DNA from 2 places in the Oerskovia sp. Root22 genome. Region 2 is predicted to be linked to the other one. Evidence: riboswitches for the same ligand, from Rfam matches in the RefSeq annotation. Region 2 holds a riboswitch; the other holds the start of a gene.

Region 1 (4,404 bases), on a different contig from region 2:
CGTGGGCAAGAAGCACATGGCCGCGACCGACTGGGCCCGCGGCGCCCGCCTGGGCGACCACGTCGTCCTGGGGACCCCCGACGACACGAAGGACCACGCATGAGCGGCGAGGCACGCACCCCCGGAAGCCCCCAGCGCGGCGGGGGCACCGGACCCGACCGGCCCGGCGGCGACCGCCGCGACGCCCAGGGCCGCGAGCGCGGCGCGGCCCGCGCCCGGGGCGCGGGCCAGCGGTCGGAGTCGGCGCCCTCCCAGCGGGCCAAGGTGACCGACCCCGCGCGCAACGTCGCGTTCGACGTCCTGCAGGAGGTCGCGTCCTCCGACGCCTACGCGAACCTCGTCCTGCCGCCCCTGCTGCGCGTGCGCGGCATCCGCGGGCGCGACGCGGCCTTCGCGACCGAGCTCGCCTACGGCACCCTGCGCCTGCGCGGGCGCTACGACGCGATCGTCTCCCGGTGCGTGGACCGCCCGCTCGACCAGGTCGACCCGAACGTGCTCGACCTGCTGCGCCTGGGCGCCCACCAGCTCCTGGGCATGCGCGTGGCCCAGCACGCGGCCGTCTCGGAGACCGTGGGCCTGGCCCGCGCCCGCGCCGGGGCGGGCAGCGCCCAGTTCGTCAACGCGGTCCTGCGCAAGATCTCCCGCTCGACCCTCGAGGAGTGGCTCGAGGTCATCTCCGCCGACGCGCCCGACGACGTCACGCGCCTCGCGATCACCCAGTCCCACCCCGTGTGGATCGCCCGCGCCATGCGCGAGGCACTGGTCGGCACGGGACGCTCGGCCGACGACCTGGCCGAGCTCCTCGAGGCCGACAACACCGCACCCCGGGTGACCCTCGTCGCGCGCCCCGGACTGGTCAGCCGCGAGCGCCTCGCGGGCGAGGTCACGCACGACGTGCGCGGGGACGCCACCACGGCCCCCGGGCGCTGGGCGCCCACGGCCCTGGTCCTGTCCGGCTCGGACCCGGCCGCGATCCCCGCGGTCCGCCACGGGGCCGCGGGCGTCCAGGACGAGGGCAGCCAGCTCGTGACCCTCGCGTTCGCCGCGGTGCCCACGCTGCCCAGCGTGCCCGAGCACACCACTGCAGGCGCCGGCACCGGTGGGACGGCGGGCGACCTGCCCGACGGCGCAGCCAACCCCGACGAGCGCTGGCTCGACCTGTGCGCGGGCCCCGGCGGCAAGGCCGCGCTCCTGGCGTCCCTCGCGGGCGAGCAGGGCGCACGCATCGTCGCGAACGAGGTCGCCCCGCACCGGGCCCGCCTGGTCGAGCAGGCGCTCGCGGCCGTGCCCGCGGACGCGGTCGAGCGCGTGCAGGTGGGCGACGGTCGCCGGGTGGGGGTCGAGGAGCCCGGCGCGTACGACCGCGTCCTGGTCGACGCGCCCTGCACCGGTCTGGGGGCGCTGCGCCGGCGCCCCGAGTCGCGCTGGCGCCGCACCCCCGGCGACATCGCGACCCTCACGACGCTGCAGCGCGAGCTCCTCGGCTCGGCCCTGGACGCCGTGCGCCCCGGCGGCGTCGTCGGGTACGTCACGTGCTCCCCGCACCTCGCGGAGACCCAGCTCGTGGTCAAGGACGTCCTGGCCGGGCGCGACGACGTCGAGGTCCTCGACGCGGCCGCGGCCGTGCGGCAGGTCGCGGGGGACGACATCCCCCTCGCGGACCGCACCGACGTGCAGCTGTGGCCGCACGTGCACGGGACCGACGCGATGCACCTGACGCTGCTGCGCCGTCGGGCCTGAGCGCTGCCGTCCGCGGCCGGGCCGGGTGGTGAAGACCACCCGGCCCGGCCCTTCCGCGTCTCCGCACGCGGAGCGGGTGCACTCTAGGCTGGTGCCCATGTCCGCACTCATCGCCCCCAGCATCCTGTCCGCCGACTTCGCGAACCTCGAGCGCGACCTGGGCGCGATCGCGACCGCCGACTACGCGCACGTCGACGTGATGGACAACCACTTCGTGCCCAACCTGACCCTGGGGCTGCCGATCTTCGAGCGCCTGGCCCAGGTGTCCCCGGTGCCGATCGACGCGCACCTCATGATCGCCGACCCGGACCGCTGGGCTCCCGGCTACGCCGAGGCCGGCGCCGCGTCCGTCACCTTCCACGCCGAGGCCGCCACGGCCCCCGTGCGCCTGGCGCGCGAGCTGCGCCGCCTGGGCTCGCGCGCGGGCCTCGCGCTGCGCCCCGCGACGTCGGTCGAGCCGTTCCTCGACCTGCTGCCCGAGTTCGACATGCTCCTGGTCATGACTGTCGAGCCGGGCTTCGGCGGCCAGTCCTTCATCGACGGCACGCTGCCCAAGATCCGCCGCATCCGCGACGCCGTGTCCGAGGCCGGCCTCGACGTGTGGATCCAGGTCGACGGCGGCGTCTCGCGCGCCACGATCGAGCGCGCAGCCGAGGCCGGGGCCAACGTGTTCGTCGCGGGCTCGGCGGTCTACGGGGCGGAGAACATCCCCGAGGAGATCGCGGCCCTGCGGGCGCTCGCGGAGGGCCACGCGCACTGACGTCGTTCACATCGGTCCAGCCCGCGGGACGGGCAGGTCCGCGTGCCCGCCGTCGAACGCCGGTGTGGCATGCTGGGTGGAGACGAGAAGCCGGGCCCGGCGCGCACCTTCGGTGGGCGGGGTCCGGGCTCGACAGCATGAGCAGTACGCACACACGTGCTCCGGGGTCGGTGTAATTCCGAGCCGGCGGTGACAGTCCGCGACCCACGCCTCGGCGTGGTTGACCTGGTGGAACTCCAGGACCGACGGTGAAAGTCCGGATGGGAGGAAGTACGTGGCGGCGCGGGGCGGAGCCCTGTGCCGTGGTGTCGTGACGTCCGTGGACCCTCGGGTCCCGTGGCGTCCGCCACCCCTCACCCCGGAGCGTCGTGCTCACCGGGAGGAGGACGTATGGGCGCCAGGCCCACCCTGACGATCGACGCCGCGATGGTGCGCGCGCTTGAGCTGGCCGCGCGCGGTCCGGCGCACGGCCCCAACCCGCGCGTGGGCTGTGTCCTGCTGGGGGCCGTGCCCCGCCCGTTGGACTCCCTGCCCGACGGCGCCGCTCCCGGACCCGTGGACGACGCACCCCGGGCGGTGCTCGCCGAGAGCTTCCACCGGGGCGCGGGCACCGCGCACGCCGAGGCCGCGGCCCTGGCCGACGCCCGCGCGCGCGGCGTGGACGTGCGCGGCGCGACGGCCGTGGTGACGCTCGAGCCCTGCAACCACACCGGACGCACCGGGCCCTGCGCCCAGGCGCTGCTGGACGCGGGCGTGGCCGAGGTCGTCTACGCCGTGGGCGACCCGAACCCCGCCGCCACCGGGGGCGCCGAGCGCCTGCGCGCGGCCGGGGTGCGCGTCGCCGCGGGGTTGCGCGAGGCCGAGGGCGAACGGCTGCTCGGCCCGTGGCTGGTCGCGGTGCGCCGCGGGAGCCCGTACGTGACCCTCAAGCTCGCCTCGACCCTGGACGGGCGCGTGGCGGCCCCCGACGGCACCTCGCAGTGGATCACCGGTCCGGTCGCGCGCGCGCACGCCCACCGGGTGCGAGCGCAGGTCGACGCGATCCTCGTGGGCACCGGCACGGTCCTGGCCGACGACCCGTCGCTCACGGCGCGCACACCGGTCGCCTCGCCCGCGAGCGCCGCTCACGGTGACGAGCGTGCGGCCGGGCCCGAGCACGAGCTCGCGGAGGATCGGCCGGTGACGGCAGGTGGTGGGGTGGTCGGGCCCGAGCCCGGGCTTGCCGACCATCAGCCGGTGAGGGTCGTCGTCGGGCTCCGTGACCTTCCGGCGCACGTGCGGCTCGCTCCGGGCGGGGCCTGGAGGGCCGACGGCGGCGGGCCCGTGCTGCACCTGCGCACGCGCGACGTGCGGGCCGTGCTGGCCGACCTGGGCGCTCGCGAGGTGCGTCACGTCCTGGTCGAGGGCGGGCCCGGCCTGGCGACCGCGTTCCTCGCGGCCGGGGTGGTCGACGAGATCCACGCCTACCTCGCCCCCGTGCTGCTGGGGGCGGGCCTGGGTGCGGTGGGCGACCTGGGCGTGAGCACGCTCGCGGGCGCTCCCCGCTTCACCACGCACGACGTGCGCCGCCTGGGCGAGGACGTCCTGGTCGTGGCCCGCGCCTCACCCGCTGCCCCCGCACACCATCCGAGCACCGTCCCCAGCACCACCCCCGAACAGGAGAGCTGATGTTCACCGGAATCGTCGAAGAGATCGGTACGGTCCGCGAGATCGCGTTCCCGGGCGGTCAGGAGTCCGACGCGGTCCTGACCGTGCACGGCCCCCTGGCCACCTCGGACGCGCACCTGGGCGACTCGATCGCGGTCAACGGCGTGTGCCTGACAGTGACGGGTGTGGGTCAGGACGGCACGTTCACGGCCGACGTGATGCCCGAGTCGCTGCGCCGCACCGCGCTCGGCGACCTG
Region 2 (4,404 bases):
CGCCGCAGGGGGCTACACGAACGCCGAGACGCCCGTGATGTCGCGACCCACGATGAGGGCCTGGACGCTCTCGGTGCCCTCGTAGGTGTGCAGGGCCTCGATGTCCGCGAAGTGCCGCGCGACGCGGTTCGCGAGGAGGATGCCGTTGCCGCCCAGCATGTCGCGCGCGCTCGCCGCGATCTCGCGTGCGCCGCGCGTGCTCGTGTACTTGGCGATCGACGCCTGCGGGCCGGAGAGCTGCCCGGCCTCGTCGAGGCGGGTCATCTGCGCGACCAGGAGCTGCATCTGGGTGAGGGTCGAGAGCATGCGGGTCAGCCGCTCCTGGACCATCTGGTTGGCCGCGAGCGGGCGGCCGAACTGGACGCGCTGCTTGGCGTAGGCGACGGCCGTCTCGTAGCAGGCGGTCGCGTGCCCGACGGCGGACCATGCCACCCCGAGGCGCGTCGCCTGGAGCACGCGGCCGGTGTCCTTGAACGACCGTCCGCCCGGGAGCATGGCCGAGGCCGGGACGAACACGTCGGTCAGGACGATGTGGGCCTGCCAGATCGCGCGGAGCGAGACCTTGCCCTCGATGGTCGTGGCCGCGTAGCCCGGGGTGTCCTGGGGCACGAGGAACCCGTGCACCTGGTTGTCGCCCTCGTCGCCGACCAGTCGCGCCCACAGCACCGTGATGTCGCCGCACGACCCGAAGCCGATCCACTTCTTCTCGCCGTCGATCACGAAGCCCTCGACGCCGTCGCGGGTCTCGCGGCGGGCCGTGGTCTCGAGCGAGACCGAGTCCGAGCCGTGCGTGGGCTCGGTCAGGGCGAACGCGCCGAGCTTCTCGCCGCGCGCGAGCGGGCCGAGCCACTCGGCCTTCTGCTCGTCCGAGCCGAGGAGCTGGATCGAGCGCAGCGCGAGGCCGCCCTGGACACCGCAGATGGTCGCGACCGAGCCGTCGCCGCGCGACATCTCCATCTCGGCGAGACCGGCGCCCATGAGGCTGATCCGTGGCGCACCGGGGACGTCGACGCCGTCGCGCAGGAAGTCGAGCTCGCCCATGCGCTTGGCCAGACCGAACGGCACCTCGGCGCGCTCCCAGTACCCGTCGATCACGGGCAGGACCTCGTCCTGGACGAACGTGCGGACCCGCTGCTGCAGGTCGCGGTCGGCGTCGGTCGCGTCCGAGAACGCGCCGGCGTAGTCGATGCCGAGCGGCTGCGAGAGGTCGTAGTCCGGCTCGGTCACGTTCTGGCGGACGGGGTTCTCGATCGTCATGGGGGATGCTCCCGGTGTCGGGCCGGACGTCGGTGTCGGGCGATACCCCCCATGGTGCGTGATATCCCGTCTCAGGTCAAGAGACGGGGTATCACGGGCGTGCCCGATGCCCTGCCTGACCAGGGGGAGAGCTCAGGCCCGCGCAGCCCCGGCGATGTTCACGAGCCAGCTCACGCCGAACCCGTCGACGCACATGCCGAACGCGTCTCCCCACGGCGCGACCTCGAGCGGCACGGTCACGCTCCCGCTCGACGAGAGCTTGTCCCAGTAGCCGCGCAGCTCGGCGTCGTCGGGCTGCTCGCCGCTCAGCGAGATCGAGAAGCCGGCGCCGGTCGGGACCTCCATCGAGCTCGGGGTGTCCGCGGCCATGAGGACCAGGCCGGTGGGGGACTCGAGCTGGGAGTGCATGACCTTGTCGGCGTCGGCAGGGTCCTCGGAGGCCTGGAAGTCGGCGAACGTGCTGATCGTCACCTCGCCGCCGAACACGTCGCGGTAGAACTCGATCGCCTGCCGTGCCTCGTCGCGGAAGTTCAGGTAGGGGTTGAGTCGCGTGACCATGATGGTGCCGCCTTTCCCGTCGCGTCCTCGCGTCATCGGGCCGGAAGTGGTGCGCCCGGCGCGAGCAGGGCGCACCTTCGAGTATCCGCCCGGCCCACCCGGACGCAAGGGGTGGCTTCAGGGGGTGGTGGCGGGGGCGCTCGCCGCGACCTCCAGGGCCTTGGAGCGCCGGTCGATGCGCCACCACACGAAGAACCCGACGAGCGTGAACGCCCCGTAGAACACGTACATGAACGCGGACGCGTAGAAGCCGGCGTCGACCAGCAGGGGCACGCCCACCACGTCGACGGCCACCCAGATCAGCCAGAACTCGACCCATCCCTTGGCCATGCCGTACGTCGCAAGCAGCGAACCCATGAAGATCCATGCGTCGGCCCACACGGGCTCGTAGGACTCGAGCATCCGGAAGATCGGGGTCAGGACGAGCGTCCCGCCCACGAGCGCCACGACGAGGAAGGTTCGTTGCCGCCACGTGGCCCATCGCGGTTCGACCGAGACGCCGTGGCTGTCCGCGTCGAGACCGGCCGCGTCCTGGTCGAGGCGCGCACGGGTGCGCCGCCACTGGACCCACCCGTACACCGACACGACGACGAACATGACCTGGCGTCCGGCCTGGCCGAGGAGGTTGACAGGGTTGGGCGTCGCGAACACCGCTCCGAGGAACACCGTGAGGAGCAGCAGGTTCCCGACGATCCCCACGGGCCATGCCCAGATCTTGCGCCGCATGCCGCCGAGCGCGGAGGCCAGGCCGAACCCGTTGCCCACGATCTCGCGCCACAGCAGGTGCTGGCCGCCGATCGTCAGCTGCGCGTCGAAGAGCGCGTGGAGCAGGTCCATCGATGTTCCCTCGTCCCGGGCACGTCGGCTCCGGGGTGAGGGCGGGCGCCGGGTCGGGGGAGCCCTGTCCGGGCTGCCCGACGGCGGCGCTCACCACGGCGAGACCGGTCCGGACGGCCGGGGGTGGGCACGACGATCACGTCGTGCCCAGCCCGGCCGGGGACGGCCGCGCCGCACGTGCTTCCTCCCATCCGGACTTTCACCGTCGGTCCTGGAGTTCCACCAGGTCAACCGCGCGTGGGCGCGGGTCGCGGACTGTCACCGCCGGCTCGGAATTGCACCGACCCCGGAGCACGTTCGTGCGTACTGCTTGCTGTGTGCTGCAACCGCAGATGCTACCCGTGCATTCCCGGGGCTCAGCGGTGCTGAGCCGAGTGCGTGGTTCGGCTGCGACACGCCCGGCGAGTCGCAGCCGAATCACGCACCCAACGCGTCGCGCACGGCCTGGGCCACCTCGTCGGGGTCGGCGTCGCCGTCGAGCACGGTCACCACGACGCGGCGGGTCGGTGCGGTGCTGGCAGCAGCGGGGGCAGCCCGGTCGGCCGTGCTCTCCGTGCCTGCCGTGCCCACCCTGCCCTCGGCGCCTGCCGTGCCAGCCGTGCCCTGCGTGCGCGCCGGCGAGGGCGACGTGGACGCGGTGGCGGGCTCCGCCGTCGGGCCCGCGGGGTTGCGCGCCGCGCGCCGCAGGTCCGCGAACGCCTCCTCGAGCTCGGGGCGCAGGTCCTGGTCGGGGTCGCGCAGCCAGCGGCGCAGGATCGCGTTGTGCACCGCGACGACCGACGCCGCGAACGCGACCGACGCGGTCGAGTGCCGGGTGTCGGCGGGCAGGGTGTCGCGCAGGTAGGACGTGAACGCGCGCTCGTAGCGGTGCGTGGTCACGAGCTCCCGGTCGCGCAGCGCCGGCACGTCCTGCAGGAGGCGGTGCCGTGCGACCGACGTCTCGCGCTGGCCCACGTGGTGGTCGAACACGAGCCGGGCCGCCTTGCACACCTCGACGTACGGGTCGACGTTCTCGAGCTCCTCGGGGGTGACTCCGCGGGCGGCGGGCCGGGTCTCCCCGAGGAGGACCACCACGGCGTCCAGGAGCAGCTCGTGGTCCGCGAAGACCACGTCCTCCTTGGAGCGGAACCGGCGGAAGAACGTGGCCCGGCTGATCTGCGCGGCGTCGGCGATGTCCTCGACGGTCGTCTGCTCGTAGCCCTTCCGGGTGAACAGCTCGATCGCCGCGTCGACCGCCTGCGCGTGGGTGTTGCTTCGTGCGGCACTCATGAACGGGACGGTACACCGCGCGCAGCGGGCGGGGCATGCTGCGGCGAGGCCGTGGGAGAGCGCTGCTCGTCAGTCGGTCGGTGGGGCACGTCGCCCGAGGATCGGCGGTCGGTCGCCGCGCGCGGTGCTGGCGGGTCGGCCGCTGTCGCCGCGCGCCGGGCCCGACGGCGTCGCTACAGTGACGAGAGAGGCGGCGACAGGCCGACGCGACCCGGAGGCGACGCGGATGACTGACGGTGACGAGACGCGGGCAGCCGGCTCCGACGACGGAGCCGAGGGCGGCGCGGGCGAGCAGGCCGCGCGTTCGTGGAAGAGCGTCGACCACCACGCCCAGCGCGACAACCTGGGCGACCGGTTCGCGCGGGGTGGCCCCGCCGACTTCCTGTACGGGGCCGTGGTCTCGGGGTTCATGCTCGCGGTCTCGAGCACGCACGACGCGTCGAGCGACTTCGTGATGCTCGCGGTGGCCGGCGTGCTCGTGGG

What was found. A riboswitch is a leader RNA that binds a small molecule or an ion and turns the genes downstream of it on or off. The one in region 2 is predicted to bind FMN.
Region 1: it holds a riboswitch for FMN, as region 2 does, so the genes downstream of both, ribD (bifunctional diaminohydroxyphosphoribosylaminopyrimidine deaminase/5-amino-6-(5-phosphoribosylamino)uracil reductase RibD) here and pnuC (nicotinamide riboside transporter PnuC) in region 2, are expected to answer to the same signal.

The regions. Positions count from the first base shown of each region.
Region 1 covers NZ_LMIL01000009.1:616,037-620,440, forward strand. Annotated here, with positions in the region: gene fmt (methionyl-tRNA formyltransferase) at 1-103, shown strand, start outside; gene ASE15_RS13240 (RsmB/NOP family class I SAM-dependent RNA methyltransferase) at 100-1,740, shown strand; gene rpe (ribulose-phosphate 3-epimerase) at 1,838-2,500, shown strand; FMN riboswitch at 2,653-2,778, shown strand; gene ribD (bifunctional diaminohydroxyphosphoribosylaminopyrimidine deaminase/5-amino-6-(5-phosphoribosylamino)uracil reductase RibD) at 2,891-4,168, shown strand; gene ASE15_RS13255 (riboflavin synthase) at 4,168-4,404, shown strand, end outside.
Region 2 covers NZ_LMIL01000001.1:430,113-434,516, reverse strand. Annotated here, with positions in the region: gene ASE15_RS01805 (acyl-CoA dehydrogenase family protein) at 13-1,257, opposite strand; gene ASE15_RS01800 (VOC family protein) at 1,390-1,815, opposite strand; gene pnuC (nicotinamide riboside transporter PnuC) at 1,933-2,652, opposite strand; FMN riboswitch at 2,826-2,951, opposite strand; gene ASE15_RS01790 (TetR/AcrR family transcriptional regulator) at 3,070-3,921, opposite strand; gene ASE15_RS01785 (hypothetical protein) at 4,148-4,404, shown strand, end outside.